Regions from separate parts of the Streptomyces sp. NPDC093598 genome, predicted to be linked through region 1. Evidence: riboswitches for the same ligand, from Rfam matches in the RefSeq annotation. Region 1 holds a riboswitch; the other holds the start of a gene.
What was found. A riboswitch is a leader RNA that binds a small molecule or an ion and turns the genes downstream of it on or off. The one in region 1 is predicted to bind glycine.
Positions count from the first base shown of each region.

Region 2: it holds a riboswitch for glycine, as region 1 does, so the genes downstream of both, gcvT (glycine cleavage system aminomethyltransferase GcvT) here and gcvP (aminomethyl-transferring glycine dehydrogenase) in region 1, are expected to answer to the same signal.

Region 1 covers NZ_JBIWIV010000007.1:307,018-312,861, reverse strand. Annotated here, with positions in the region: gene ACIRDU_RS23095 (MerR family transcriptional regulator) at 1-78, shown strand, start outside; gene ACIRDU_RS23090 (DNA polymerase IV) at 213-1,667, shown strand; gene ACIRDU_RS23085 (PRC-barrel domain-containing protein) at 1,586-1,960, opposite strand; glycine riboswitch at 2,074-2,169, shown strand; gene gcvP (aminomethyl-transferring glycine dehydrogenase) at 2,345-5,230, shown strand; gene ACIRDU_RS23075 (molybdopterin-binding protein) at 5,295-5,714, opposite strand; gene ACIRDU_RS23070 (molybdopterin-binding protein) at 5,790-5,844, opposite strand, start outside.
Region 2 covers NZ_JBIWIV010000022.1:28,716-34,559, forward strand. Annotated here, with positions in the region: gene ACIRDU_RS36155 (L-serine ammonia-lyase) at 1-1,212, opposite strand, end outside; gene glyA (serine hydroxymethyltransferase) at 1,299-2,561, opposite strand; gene gcvH (glycine cleavage system protein GcvH) at 2,570-2,947, opposite strand; gene gcvT (glycine cleavage system aminomethyltransferase GcvT) at 3,050-4,171, opposite strand; glycine riboswitch at 4,332-4,431, opposite strand; gene ACIRDU_RS36175 (AAA family ATPase) at 4,654-5,322, shown strand; gene ACIRDU_RS36180 (enhanced serine sensitivity protein SseB) at 5,836-5,844, shown strand, end outside.

The sequences.
Region 1 (5,844 bases):
CGGATCGACACCGGCGAGACCCTGGTCGGGCCCAATCCGGCGGACGAACTGGCGCGTCGGCGGAACCGCGCTGTCTGAGCCGCCCGGCAGCGCGGGGCGCACGTGGCCGCAGGAGGCCGGACGTTTCCGCGCCGGGCCGTAAGCGGTTTCCCGTGGGGCCGGCAGGGCAGTCGCGCGGGGCGTTGTCAGTGGCGTAGGGCAGCATCGGAGGTGTGAGAACCGCGCCCACGATCCTGCATCTCGACATGGATGCCTTCTTCGCCTCGGTGGAGCAGGCGTCCAAGCCGAGTCTGCGCGGGAAGGCCGTGGTCGTGGGCGGGCTCGGACCGCGAGGCGTGGTGGCGACCGCCTCGTACGAGGCGCGGGTCTTCGGGGTGCATTCGGCGATGCCCATGGGGCAGGCCCGGCGGCTCGCGCCCAACGCCGCGTACCTCGTGCCGCGCTTCACCTTCTACCGGTCGATCAGCGAGCGCGTGATGGAGCTGCTGCGTGCGCTGTCGCCGCTGGTGGAGCCGCTGAGCCTGGACGAGGCGTTCGTGGACCTGGAGGCCGGGGGAGTGGCCTGGGACGAGCGGTCGGCGCGGCTGGCCGGGGTGAAGCTGCGCGCGGACATCCGGGCCGCTACGGGGCTCACGGGGTCGGTGGGGCTCGCCGCCTCCAAGATGCTCGCGAAGATCGCCTCGGAGGAAGCCAAGCCCGACGGGCTGGTGGTGATCGAGCCGGGGACCGAGCGGGCGATGCTGGGGCCGATGTCGGTGCGGACGCTGCCCGGGGTGGGGCCGGCGACGGGTGACCACCTGCGGCGGGCGGGGATCACCACGGTCGAGGAGATCGTCGAGGCGGGTGAGGACGAGCTGGTCCGGCTGCTGGGGAAGGCGCACGGGCATGGTCTGTACGCCATGGCCCTGGCGCGGGACGACCGGCCCGTGGTGGCGGAGCGCGAGGCGAAGTCGGTGTCGGTCGAGGACACCTACGACGTGGACATCCACGACCGGACGCGGGTCGGGCTGGAGGTGCAGCGGCTCGCCGAGCGGTGCGTGCGGCGACTGCGCGGAGCCGGGTTGTCGGGCCGGACCATCGTCCTGAAGGTGCGGCGCTACGACTTCTCGACGCTCACCCGGTCCGAGACGCTGCGCGGGCCGACGGACGATCCGGCGGTGATCCGTGAGGCGGCGGGCAGATTGCTGGACTCGGTCGACACGACGGGCGGGGTGCGGCTGCTGGGGGTGGGCGTCAGTGGGCTCGCCGACTACACACAGGAAGACCTGTTCGCGCAGGCGGCGGGGGAGCGGACGGTCGCGGAGGGCCCGGTCGAGGAGCCCTCCGCCGCGCCGGCCGAGGAGCGGCCGTCGCTCGCCGAGCGCAGATGGCCTGCCGGGCACGACGTGCGGCACGCCGAGTTCGGCCACGGATGGGTGCAGGGCAGCGGCCTGGGGCGGGTCACCGTCCGCTTCGAGACGCCCTCCTCGGAGCCCGGGCGCGTGCGGACCTTCCGGGTCGACGATCCGGAGCTGGAGGCGGCGGATCCGTTGCCGTTGGTGTTACGAGGGCCGGAAGCGGGAGGCGGGGCCCCCGGGGCGGGGTCTCAGGCCGTCTCGTCGGTGCCCGCCAGCTTGCCGAAGTCGTGGTCCGGCAGCGGGGGCGGGGCGGCGACGTCGAGGCCGTAGTGGTGGTAGAGCTGCAGTTCCTGCTCGGGTGAGAGATGGCGGCCCACGCCGAAGTCGGGGGCGTCCTTGATCAGGGCGCGGTCGAAGGGGACGTGGAGGGCGCCCTCGATCAGTTCGCTCGGCTCCAGGGGGACGAAAGCGTCCCTGCTGAACAGGCCGGTCCGTATGGCCGCCCACTCCGGTTCGCCGGTGGCGTCGTCGAGGTAGACCTCGTCGATCGTGCCGATCCTGGTCCCGTTGCGGTCGAACGCCTTGCGGCCGATCAGGTTGCGCGGATCGATATCGGTTCGCACGGGCCCTCCACATGGTCGCACCTCATCCGTAAGCACTACAAAACGGCACAAGCGGGGATGCGGCCACTCGAAGGTTCGTGCGTTGACCTCGCTGGTACGCTGGCAGCGGCTGTTGACCCCGTGCGGGAGAGTCCTCCAGACACCATCGGAGGCGCCGAAGGAGCAAATCCTCCCCGGAATCTCTCAGGCTCACGTACCGCACGGACGAGGTCACTCTGGAAAGCAGGGCGGGTGTCGACGGCTTCCGCTCTCACCGACGGTGAAAGCCGGACGTCTTCGGGCGCTCCGGTGAAGCTCTCAGGTTGAGATGACAGAGGGGGAGGCCGTCCGGGTACCCGCGCCGTGGTGCCCCTCGAAGGTCGTGTCGACCAGGAGGCCTCCGCAATGACCGCCCACCGCATTCCGCTCTCCGAGCTCGAAGAGGCAGTCCCCTTCGAGCAGCGCCACATCGGCCCCGACCACGAGGCCTGCGCCAAGATGCTCGCGCAGGTCGGCTACGGCTCGCTGGACGAACTCACCACCGCCGCGGTCCCGGCCGTGATCGCGAGCGCCGAGGCACTGGACCTGCCGGGTGCCCGCAGTGAGGCGGAGGTGATCGCCGAGCTGCGCTCCCTCGCCGACCGCAACCAGGTCCTCGGCTCGATGATCGGCCTCGGGTACTACGGCACGTTCACGCCGCCGGTCGTCCTGCGCAACGTCATGGAGAACCCGTCCTGGTACACGGCCTACACGCCGTACCAGCCGGAGATCTCGCAGGGCCGGCTCGAGGCGCTGCTCAACTTCCAGACGATGGTCGCCGATCTGACCGGACTGCCGACCTCCGGTGCCTCCCTGCTCGACGAGGGCACCGCGGCCGCCGAGGCCATGGCGCTGTCGCGGCGTCTGGGCAAGAACAAGAAGGGCCTGTTCCTGGTCGACGCGGACGCGCTGCCGCAGACCATCGCCGTGATCCAGACCCGCGCGGAGCCGACGGGCGTCGAGGTCGTCGTCGCCGACCTCGGCGACGGCATCCCCGCCGAGGTCGCCGAGCGCGAGATCAACGGCGTGCTGATCCAGTACCCGGGCGCCTCCGGTGCCGTGCGGGACATCAAGCCGGTCATCGACCGGGCGCACGAGCTCGGGGCGCTCGTCACCGTCGCCGCCGATCTGCTGGCGCTGACGCTGCTGAAGTCGCCCGGTGAGCTCGGGGCGGACATCGCGGTCGGCACGACGCAGCGCTTCGGTGTGCCGATGGGCTTCGGCGGACCGCACGCCGGTTACATGGCGGTCCAGGACAAGATGGCGCGCAGCCTGCCCGGGCGGCTGGTCGGCGTCTCCGTGGACGCCGACGGGAACAAGGCCTACCGGCTGGCGCTGCAGACCCGTGAGCAGCACATCCGCCGGGAGAAGGCCACCAGCAACATCTGCACCGCTCAGGTGCTGCTCGCCGTCATGGCGGGCATGTACGCCGTCTACCACGGCCCGGAGGGCCTGAAGGGCATCGCGCGGCGCACCCACCGGTACGCCACCGTCCTCGCCGCCGGGCTGGCGAACGGCGGCGTCGAGGTCGTGCACGGCGCCTACTTCGACACCCTGACCGTGCGGGTCGAGGGCCGCGCCGCCGAGGTCGTGGCCGCCGCCCGGGACAACGGGGTCAACCTGCGTCTCGTCGACGCCGACCACGTCTCGATCGCCTGCGACGAGACCACGACGCGTGCCCAGCTGCGGGCCGTGTGGGCCGCCTTCGGGGTCGAGGGTGTCGTCGAGGCGCTGGACGCGGCCACGGAGGAGGGGCTTCCGCACGCCCTGCTGCGGACCGACGACTACCTGACGCACCCCGTCTTCCACCAGCACCGCTCCGAGACCGCCATGCTGCGCTACCTGCGCCGGCTGGCCGACCGCGACTACGCGCTCGACCGGGGCATGATCCCGCTGGGCTCCTGCACCATGAAGCTCAACGCGACCACGGAGATGGAGCCGGTCACCTGGCCCGAGTTCGGGCAGCTGCACCCCTTCGCGCCCGCCGAGCAGGCCGCGGGCTACCTCACGCTCATCCATGAGCTGGAGGACCGGCTCGCCGAGGTCACCGGCTACGACAAGGTGTCCCTCCAGCCGAACGCCGGGTCACAGGGCGAGCTGGCCGGTCTGCTCGCCGTCCGCGGGTACCACCGGGCCAACGGGGACGAGCAGCGCACCGTGTGCCTGATCCCGTCGTCCGCGCACGGCACCAACGCCGCCAGCGCGGTGATGGCGGGCATGAAGGTCGTCGTCGTGAAGACCGCCGAGGACGGCGAGATCGACGTCGAGGACCTGCGGGCGAAGATCGAGCAGCACCGCGACGAGCTGGCCGTGCTGATGATCACGTACCCGTCCACGCACGGTGTGTTCGAGGAGCACGTCGCCGACATCTGCGCGCAGGTGCACGAGGCGGGCGGGCAGGTCTACGTCGACGGGGCCAACCTCAACGCGCTCGTCGGGCTCGCCAAGCCCGGGCACTTCGGCGGCGACGTCTCGCACCTGAACCTGCACAAGACCTTCTGCATCCCGCACGGCGGCGGCGGTCCCGGCGTCGGCCCGGTCGCGGTGCGCGAGCACCTCGCCCCCTACCTGCCGAACCACCCCCTGCAGCCCGAGGCGGGCCCGGAGACGGGCGTCGGTCCCATCTCCGCGGCGCCGTGGGGCTCCGCCGGCATCCTCCCGATCTCGTGGGCGTACGTCCGGCTCATGGGCGGTGAGGGGCTGAAGCGGGCCACGCAGGTGGCCGTGCTCAGTGCCAACTACATCGCCAAGCGGCTGGAGCCGCACTACCCGGTGCTTTACACCGGCCCCGGCGGTCTCGTCGCCCACGAGTGCATCATCGACCTGCGGCCCCTGACCAAGGCGACCGGAGTGAGCGTCGACGACATCGCCAAGCGGCTGATCGACTACGGCTTCCACGCGCCGACCATGTCGTTCCCGGTGGCCGGGACGCTGATGATCGAGCCGACGGAGTCCGAGGACCTGGCCGAGCTGGACCGGTTCTGCGAGGCGATGATCGCCATCCGCGCGGAGATCGAAAAGGTCGGCTCCGGCGAGTGGCCCGCCGACGACAACCCGCTGCGCGGTGCCCCGCACACCGCCGGCGCGCTCGCCGGGGCGTGGGAGCACGCCTACAGCCGTGAGGAGGCCGTGTTCCCGGCCGGGGTGTCGACCGCCGACAAGTACTGGCCGCCGGTGCGCCGCATCGACCAGGCCTTCGGCGACCGGAACCTCGTGTGCTCCTGCCCGCCGCTGGACGCGTACGAGGACTGACCGGCGGACCGGTCACAGGGAGGGGCTCCGCGGTGCGGGGCCCCTCTCGCCGTTCGCCGGCGAGTCATGCGGTGGCGAGTGACACCTCGGTCGCCTTGATCAGGACGACGACGGGGATCCCGGGCGACAGGGCGAGATCGTCCGCGGCGTCCCTGGTGATCGCGGCGGTCAGCTCGCCGCCCTCGACCGTGACGCGGACGGACGCCATGGCCTCCCCGGCCGCGACGTCCGTGACCGTACCGGGGAGCTGGTTGCGGATCGACAGGCCCTCGACGGGGGCCGTGGCCAGCGACAGCTCCGTCGACTTCATCAGGGCGCGCACGGCGCTCCCGGGAGCGAGGCGGAGGTCTGCCGCCGCCTCGCGGGTGATCGCCGCGGTGAGGTCCTGGCCGCCGGTGAGGCGGACCCTGACGGTCGCCATGGCCTCGCCGGGGGTGACGTCGGTGACGGTGCCGGGGAGCTGGTTGCGGATGCTCAGGCTCATAGGCGCACGGTAGCCCCGCGGGTGCGTCAGGCCCGGTATGCGTGCGTCTGCGTCGCCCGCACTGTCACCCCGGGCTCAGACGCGGTCGATGTGGACGTTCGTCGACTTCACGCGGGCCGTCGCCTCCATG
Region 2 (5,844 bases), on a different contig from region 1:
GGCCTTGACCGCGGCCATGCCGTTGCGTTCGATGCAGGGGATCTGGACCAGGCCGCCGACCGGATCGCAGGTGAGGCCGAGATTGTGCTCCATGCCGATCTCGGCGGCGTTCTCGACCTGCTCGGGCGAGCCGCCGAGGACCTCGGCGAGGGCGCCCGCGGCCATGGAGCAGGCGGAGCCGACCTCGCCCTGGCAGCCGACCTCGGCGCCGGAGATGGAGGCGTTCTCCTTGAAGAGCATGCCGATCGCGCCCGCGGCGAGCAGGAAGCGGACCACGCCCTCCTCGTCGGCGCCCGGCACGAAGTTCATGTAGTAGTGCAGGACCGCCGGGATGATGCCGGCGGCGCCGTTGGTGGGGGCGGTGACGACCCGGCCGCCCGCGGCGTTCTCCTCGTTGACCGCCATGGCGTAGAGGGTGATCCACTCCATGGAGAGGGCCAGCGGGTCGCCCTCGGAGCGCAGCTTGCGCGCGGTGTTCGCGGCCCGGCGGCGCACCTTGAGACCGCCCGGCAGGATGCCTTCCTGGGACAGCCCGCGCGCCACGCAGTCCCGCATCACCTGCCAGATCTCCAGCAGGCCTTCGCGGATCTCCTCCTCGGTGCGCCAGGCCCGCTCGTTCTCCAGCATCAGCGCGGAGATCGACAGGCCCGTCTCCTCGGTCAGGCGCAGCAGCTCGTCGCCGGTGCGGAAGGGGTACTTCAGCACGGTGTCGTCGAGTTTGATGCGGTCCGCGCCGACCGCGTCCTCGTCGACGACGAAGCCGCCGCCGACCGAGTAGTACGTCTTGGTCAGCAGTTCCTCGCCCGAGGCGTCGTACGCCCACAACGTCATGCCGTTCGCGTGGTACGGCAGGGCCTTGCGGCGGTGCAGGACCATGTCGTCGTCGAAGGAGAACGCGATCTCGTGCTCGCCGAGCAGGTTCAGCCGCCCGCCGGACTTGATCGCCTCCACCCGCTCGTCCGCGCTCGCCACGTCCACCGTGCGCGGCGAGTCGCCCTCCAGGCCGAGCAGCACCGCCTTGGGTGTGCCGTGACCGTGCCCGGTGGCGCCGAGCGAGCCGTACAGTTCCGCGCGGACCTTCGCGGTCGGCGCCAGCAGCTCCTCGTTGCGCAGCCGCCGGGCGAACATCCGGGCCGCCCGCATCGGGCCGACGGTGTGCGAGCTGGACGGGCCGATGCCGATCGAGAACAGGTCGAAGACCGAGATGGCCACGGGGGAACTCCTGACTACGGGGTGGTGCAGAGGGGGTGGGTGCCGCGCCTGCTGGTGGCCGACGCGGCACCCGAAAGGTTTCTTCGTTACGTGTTCAGACCCGGGTACAGCGGGTGCTTGTCGGCCAGTCCCTTCACCCGGGCCTTGAGGGCCTCCGCGTCGTACGACGGCTTCAGCGCCTCGGCGATGACGTCCGCGACCTCAGCGAAGTCCTCGGTCTCGAACCCGCGGGTGGCCAGGGCCGGTGTGCCGATCCGCAGACCGGACGTCACCATCGGCGGACGCGGGTCGTTCGGGATCGCGTTCCGGTTGACCGTGATGCCCACCTCGTGGAGGCGGTCCTCGGCCTGCTGGCCGTCCAGCTCCGAGTGGCGCAGGTCGACCAGGACCAGGTGCACGTCCGTGCCGCCGGACAGGACGTCCACGCCCACGGCCCGGACGTCGTCCTTCACCAGACGCTCGGCCAGGATGCGGGCACCCTCCAGCGTACGGCGCTGGCGCTCCTTGAAGTCCTCCGAGGCGGCGACCTTGAAGGCGACCGCCTTGGCGGCGATCACATGCTCCAGCGGGCCGCCCTGCTGACCGGGGAAGACAGCGGAGTTGATCTTCTTGGCCAGTTCGGCCGTGGAGAGGATCACACCGCCGCGCGGGCCGCCGAGGGTCTTGTGGGTCGTGGTGGTGACCACGTGCGCGTGCGGCACCGGGTTGGGGTGCAGCCCGGCCGCGACCAGCCCGGCGAAGTGGGCCATGTCGACCATCAGGTACGCGCCGACCTCGTCCGCGATCCGGCGGAACTCCGCGAAGTCCAGCTGCCGCGGGTACGCCGACCAGCCGGCGACGATCAGCTTCGGCTTCGACTCCTTCGCCAGCCGCTCCACCTCGGCCATGTCGACCCGGCCGTCCTCGCCCACGTGGTAGGCGACGACGTCGTAGAGCTTGCCGGAGAAGTTGATCTTCATGCCGTGGGTCAGGTGCCCGCCGTGGGCGAGGTTCAGACCCATGATGGTGTCGCCCGGCTTGAGCAGCGCGAACATCGCGGCCGCGTTGGCCTGGGCGCCCGAGTGCGGCTGCACGTTGGCGTGCTCGGCGCCGAACAGCTCCTTGACGCGGTCGATCGCGATCTGCTCGACCACGTCGACGTGCTCACAGCCGCCGTAGTAGCGGCGGCCCGGGTAGCCCTCGGCGTACTTGTTGGTGAGGACCGAGCCCTGCGCCTCCATGACCGCGACCGGCGCGAAGTTCTCCGACGCGATCATCTCGAGGGTGGACTGCTGGCGGTGCAGCTCGGCGTCGACCGCCGCGGCGACGGCCGGGTCGAGCTCGTGCAGGGGTGTGTTCAGGACGGACATACGACTCCTCATCCGGCGGAGAACGCGGTGTACTCGTCGGCGGAGAGCAGGTCGCCCGGCTCGTCCGTGACGCGCACCTTGAACAGCCAGCCGCCCTCGAAGGGGGCCGAGTTCACCAGCGACGGGTCGTTCACGACGTCCTCGTTGACCTCGGTGACCTCACCGGACACGGGGGAGTACAGGTCGGACACCGACTTGGTCGACTCCAGTTCGCCGCAGGTCTCGCCGGCGGACACCGAGTCACCGACCTCGGGAAGCTGGACGAACACGACATCGCCGAGCGCGTTGGCCGCGTGCTCCGTGATGCCGACCGTCGAGACGCCGTCCTCGGCGGCCGACAGCCACTCGTGCTCCTTGCTGTAGCGCAGCTCTTTGGGGTTGCTCATGGCCTGGATTCTCCTGTACGCGCGGGAGTGCTGTGGAAGGGGGACTGCTGGTGAGCTGGGACGACGGGCACGGGGTCGCTGCCGCGGCCCTCCGGCCAGTGTCTACTTCTGGCGCTTGTAGAACGGCAGCGCCACGACCTCGTACGGCTCGTGACTGCCCCGGATGTCCACGCCCACGCCGGTCGTGCCGGGCGCGGCGTGCGTGGCGTCGACGTACGCCATCGCGATCGGCCTGCCGAGGGTGGGGGAGGGGGCGCCGGAGGTGACCTCGCCGATCACCTCGCCGCCGGCGACGACCGCGTACCCGGCGCGCGGGACCCGGCGGCCCTCGGCGATCAGGCCGACCAGCACGCGCGGAGGGTTCTGCTCGGCGCGGGCGGCGGCCTCGCGCAGGGCGTCGCGCCCCACGAAGTCGCCCTCCTTCTCGAACTTCACCACCCGGCCGAGCCCGGCGTCGAAGGGGGTGAGGGAGGTGCTCAGCTCGTGCCCGTACAGCGGCATGCCCGCCTCCAGGCGCAGCGTGTCGCGGCAGGACAGCCCGCACGGGACCAGCCCGACGCCCTCGCCGGCCTTGGTCAGGGCCTGCCACAGCTCGACGGCGTGCTCCGGCTTCACGAACAGCTCGAAGCCGTCCTCGCCGGTGTAGCCGGTCCGGGCGATCAGGGCCGGGACGCCCGCCACCGTGCCGGGCAGCCCGGCGTAGTACTTCAGGCCGTCGAGGTCGGCGTCGGTCAGGGACTTGAGGATCCCCGGCGACTGCGGGCCCTGTACGGCGATCAGCGCGTAGGCGTCCCGGTCGTCGCGCACCTCGGCGTCGAAGCCGGCGGCCCGCTCGGTCAGCGCGTCCAGCACGACCTGGGCGTTGGAGGCGTTGGCGACGACCATGTACTCGGTCTCGCCCAGCCGGTAGACGATCAGGTCGTCGAGGATGCCGCCGTCGGCCCGGCAGATCATGGTGTAGCGGGCGCGGCCCGGCCTCACGCCGCCGATGTTGCCCACCAGGGCGAAGTCCAGCAGGGCGGCGGCCTGCGGCCCGGTGACGGTGATCTCGCCCATGTGGGAGAGGTCGAACAGCCCGGCCTTCGTGCGCACGGCGGTGTGCTCGTCGCGCTCGGAGCCGTAGCGCAGGGGCATGTCCCAGCCGGCGAAGTCGGTCATCGTCGCGCCGAGCGACCGATGCAAGGCATCGAGCGCGGTGTGACGGAGTTCTCCTGTACTGCTCATCGGTCGGTCGTCTCCAAGGGGCATGACGGGCGAGGTCGTTCCTCCCCATCTGTCATCGGAACCTGAGAGGTTCGCCATGACCGCACGGGTCCATGGCTTGCACCTTGGGTGGAGCCACATCCCCGTCCTGGACAGGGGGCGGCCCGCTTTTCAGATGTGCCTCGCCCGCGCGGTAACGGGGCCTGAGAGATTCAAGGGAGGGACTTGCTCCTTCGGCGCCCCAGCGTCTGCGGTGCTGGGAACTCTCCCGCGCGGATTCAAACGGCCGGTATGCAGTTGGCGCGCACATCATTGCACGCATCCTTCCGGCGCGGCAGGGGGACCTTTCACAGGGAGTGCACGAGTCCCGCCCGCCGGACACCGCGACCTGTAGCAGCCCTGTTGCAGGACAAGCACGGAAATGAGAGGCCTGCGGCATTACCTTCTCTTTACACTCGGCGGGGATGGGACTCCGTACCTGGCCCCAGGGGAGGACGATCACGGTGAACAGGACCACCGCGTACGCGACGACGGGCATCGCGCTGCCCGAGCAGCCGGCCGCCGCTCCGGTCCGGGCGGTTCGCGCTCCGGTGCCGGCGCCGGTCGTCCGCGACCTGCGCGACCGCGCCGGACGCGGGCCGCGCGCGCTGCTGTTCGGCCCCCGCGACCTCGTCGTGATCACGGGCCTGCCCGGCAGCGGCAAGTCCACGCTGATGCGGCGTACGGTGCCGGGCCGGCGCGTCGACTCGCAGGACACCCGCGACCGCTGGGAGCGCCGCATGCCGCGTGCCCTGCCGTACGCGCTCTACCGCCCGCTCGTCCGCCTCGCCCACTACGCCGGGCTGCGTCGCGCCCTGCGCTCGGGAGAGGGCGTCGTCGTGCACGACTGCGGCACCCAGGCCTGGGTCCGCCGCTGGCTCGCCCGCGAGGCCCGCCGCCGCGGCGGCACACTCCACCTGCTGCTGCTCGACGTCACCCCCGAGCAGGCCCTGGCCGGCCAGCGCGACCGGGGCCGAGGCGTCTCGCGCTACGCGTTCCTGCGCCACCGGGCGGCGAGCACCCGCCTCCTGCGCGCGGTGGAACGCGGCGACCTTCCCGCCGGCTGCGGTTCGGCCGTCCTCGCCGACCGGGACGCGGCGAACACCCTCCACAGAATCGGTTTCACGGGCTGACGGGCCGGGGCGGCGCGCCGGGGCCGGGGGCGACGGCCCGCGCACGCGCGTCGCCCGCCGGCGACCCACGGCCCGGCCTCCGGGCCGACCGCCGGTGATCCTGCACCGTGGTTCTTGCGCCCCCCCCGCCGCGTCCTGCGCGCCGCGGTCCGCCCACTGTCCACCGCCGACCCGCGCCAAGGCCTCCCGGCCCGCCCGCCCGCGCCCGTCCCCTGTGGCCGACTCCTGCGCCCGGTTGCCCGTGCCTGTCCACCGTCGCCGCCTCCTGCGCCCGGCCCCTGCGCCCGGCCTCCCGGCCGGCCATCCGCGTCCCTCATCCCCGCCTCCTGCGCCCGCCCGCCCGCGTCCGTCCGCCGCCTCCGACCCCAAGCCCGACCCCTGGGTCCGTCCGCCGCCCCGGCCACACCCCGACCTCCGCCCCCGGCCACCCCCCTTCCGCTGCCCGGCCTCCCCGCGCCGGTGAGCCGTTAGCCTTTTGGGCCACAGCAGTGGTTTCAGGCAGGCGGTAGGCAGATGGACTTC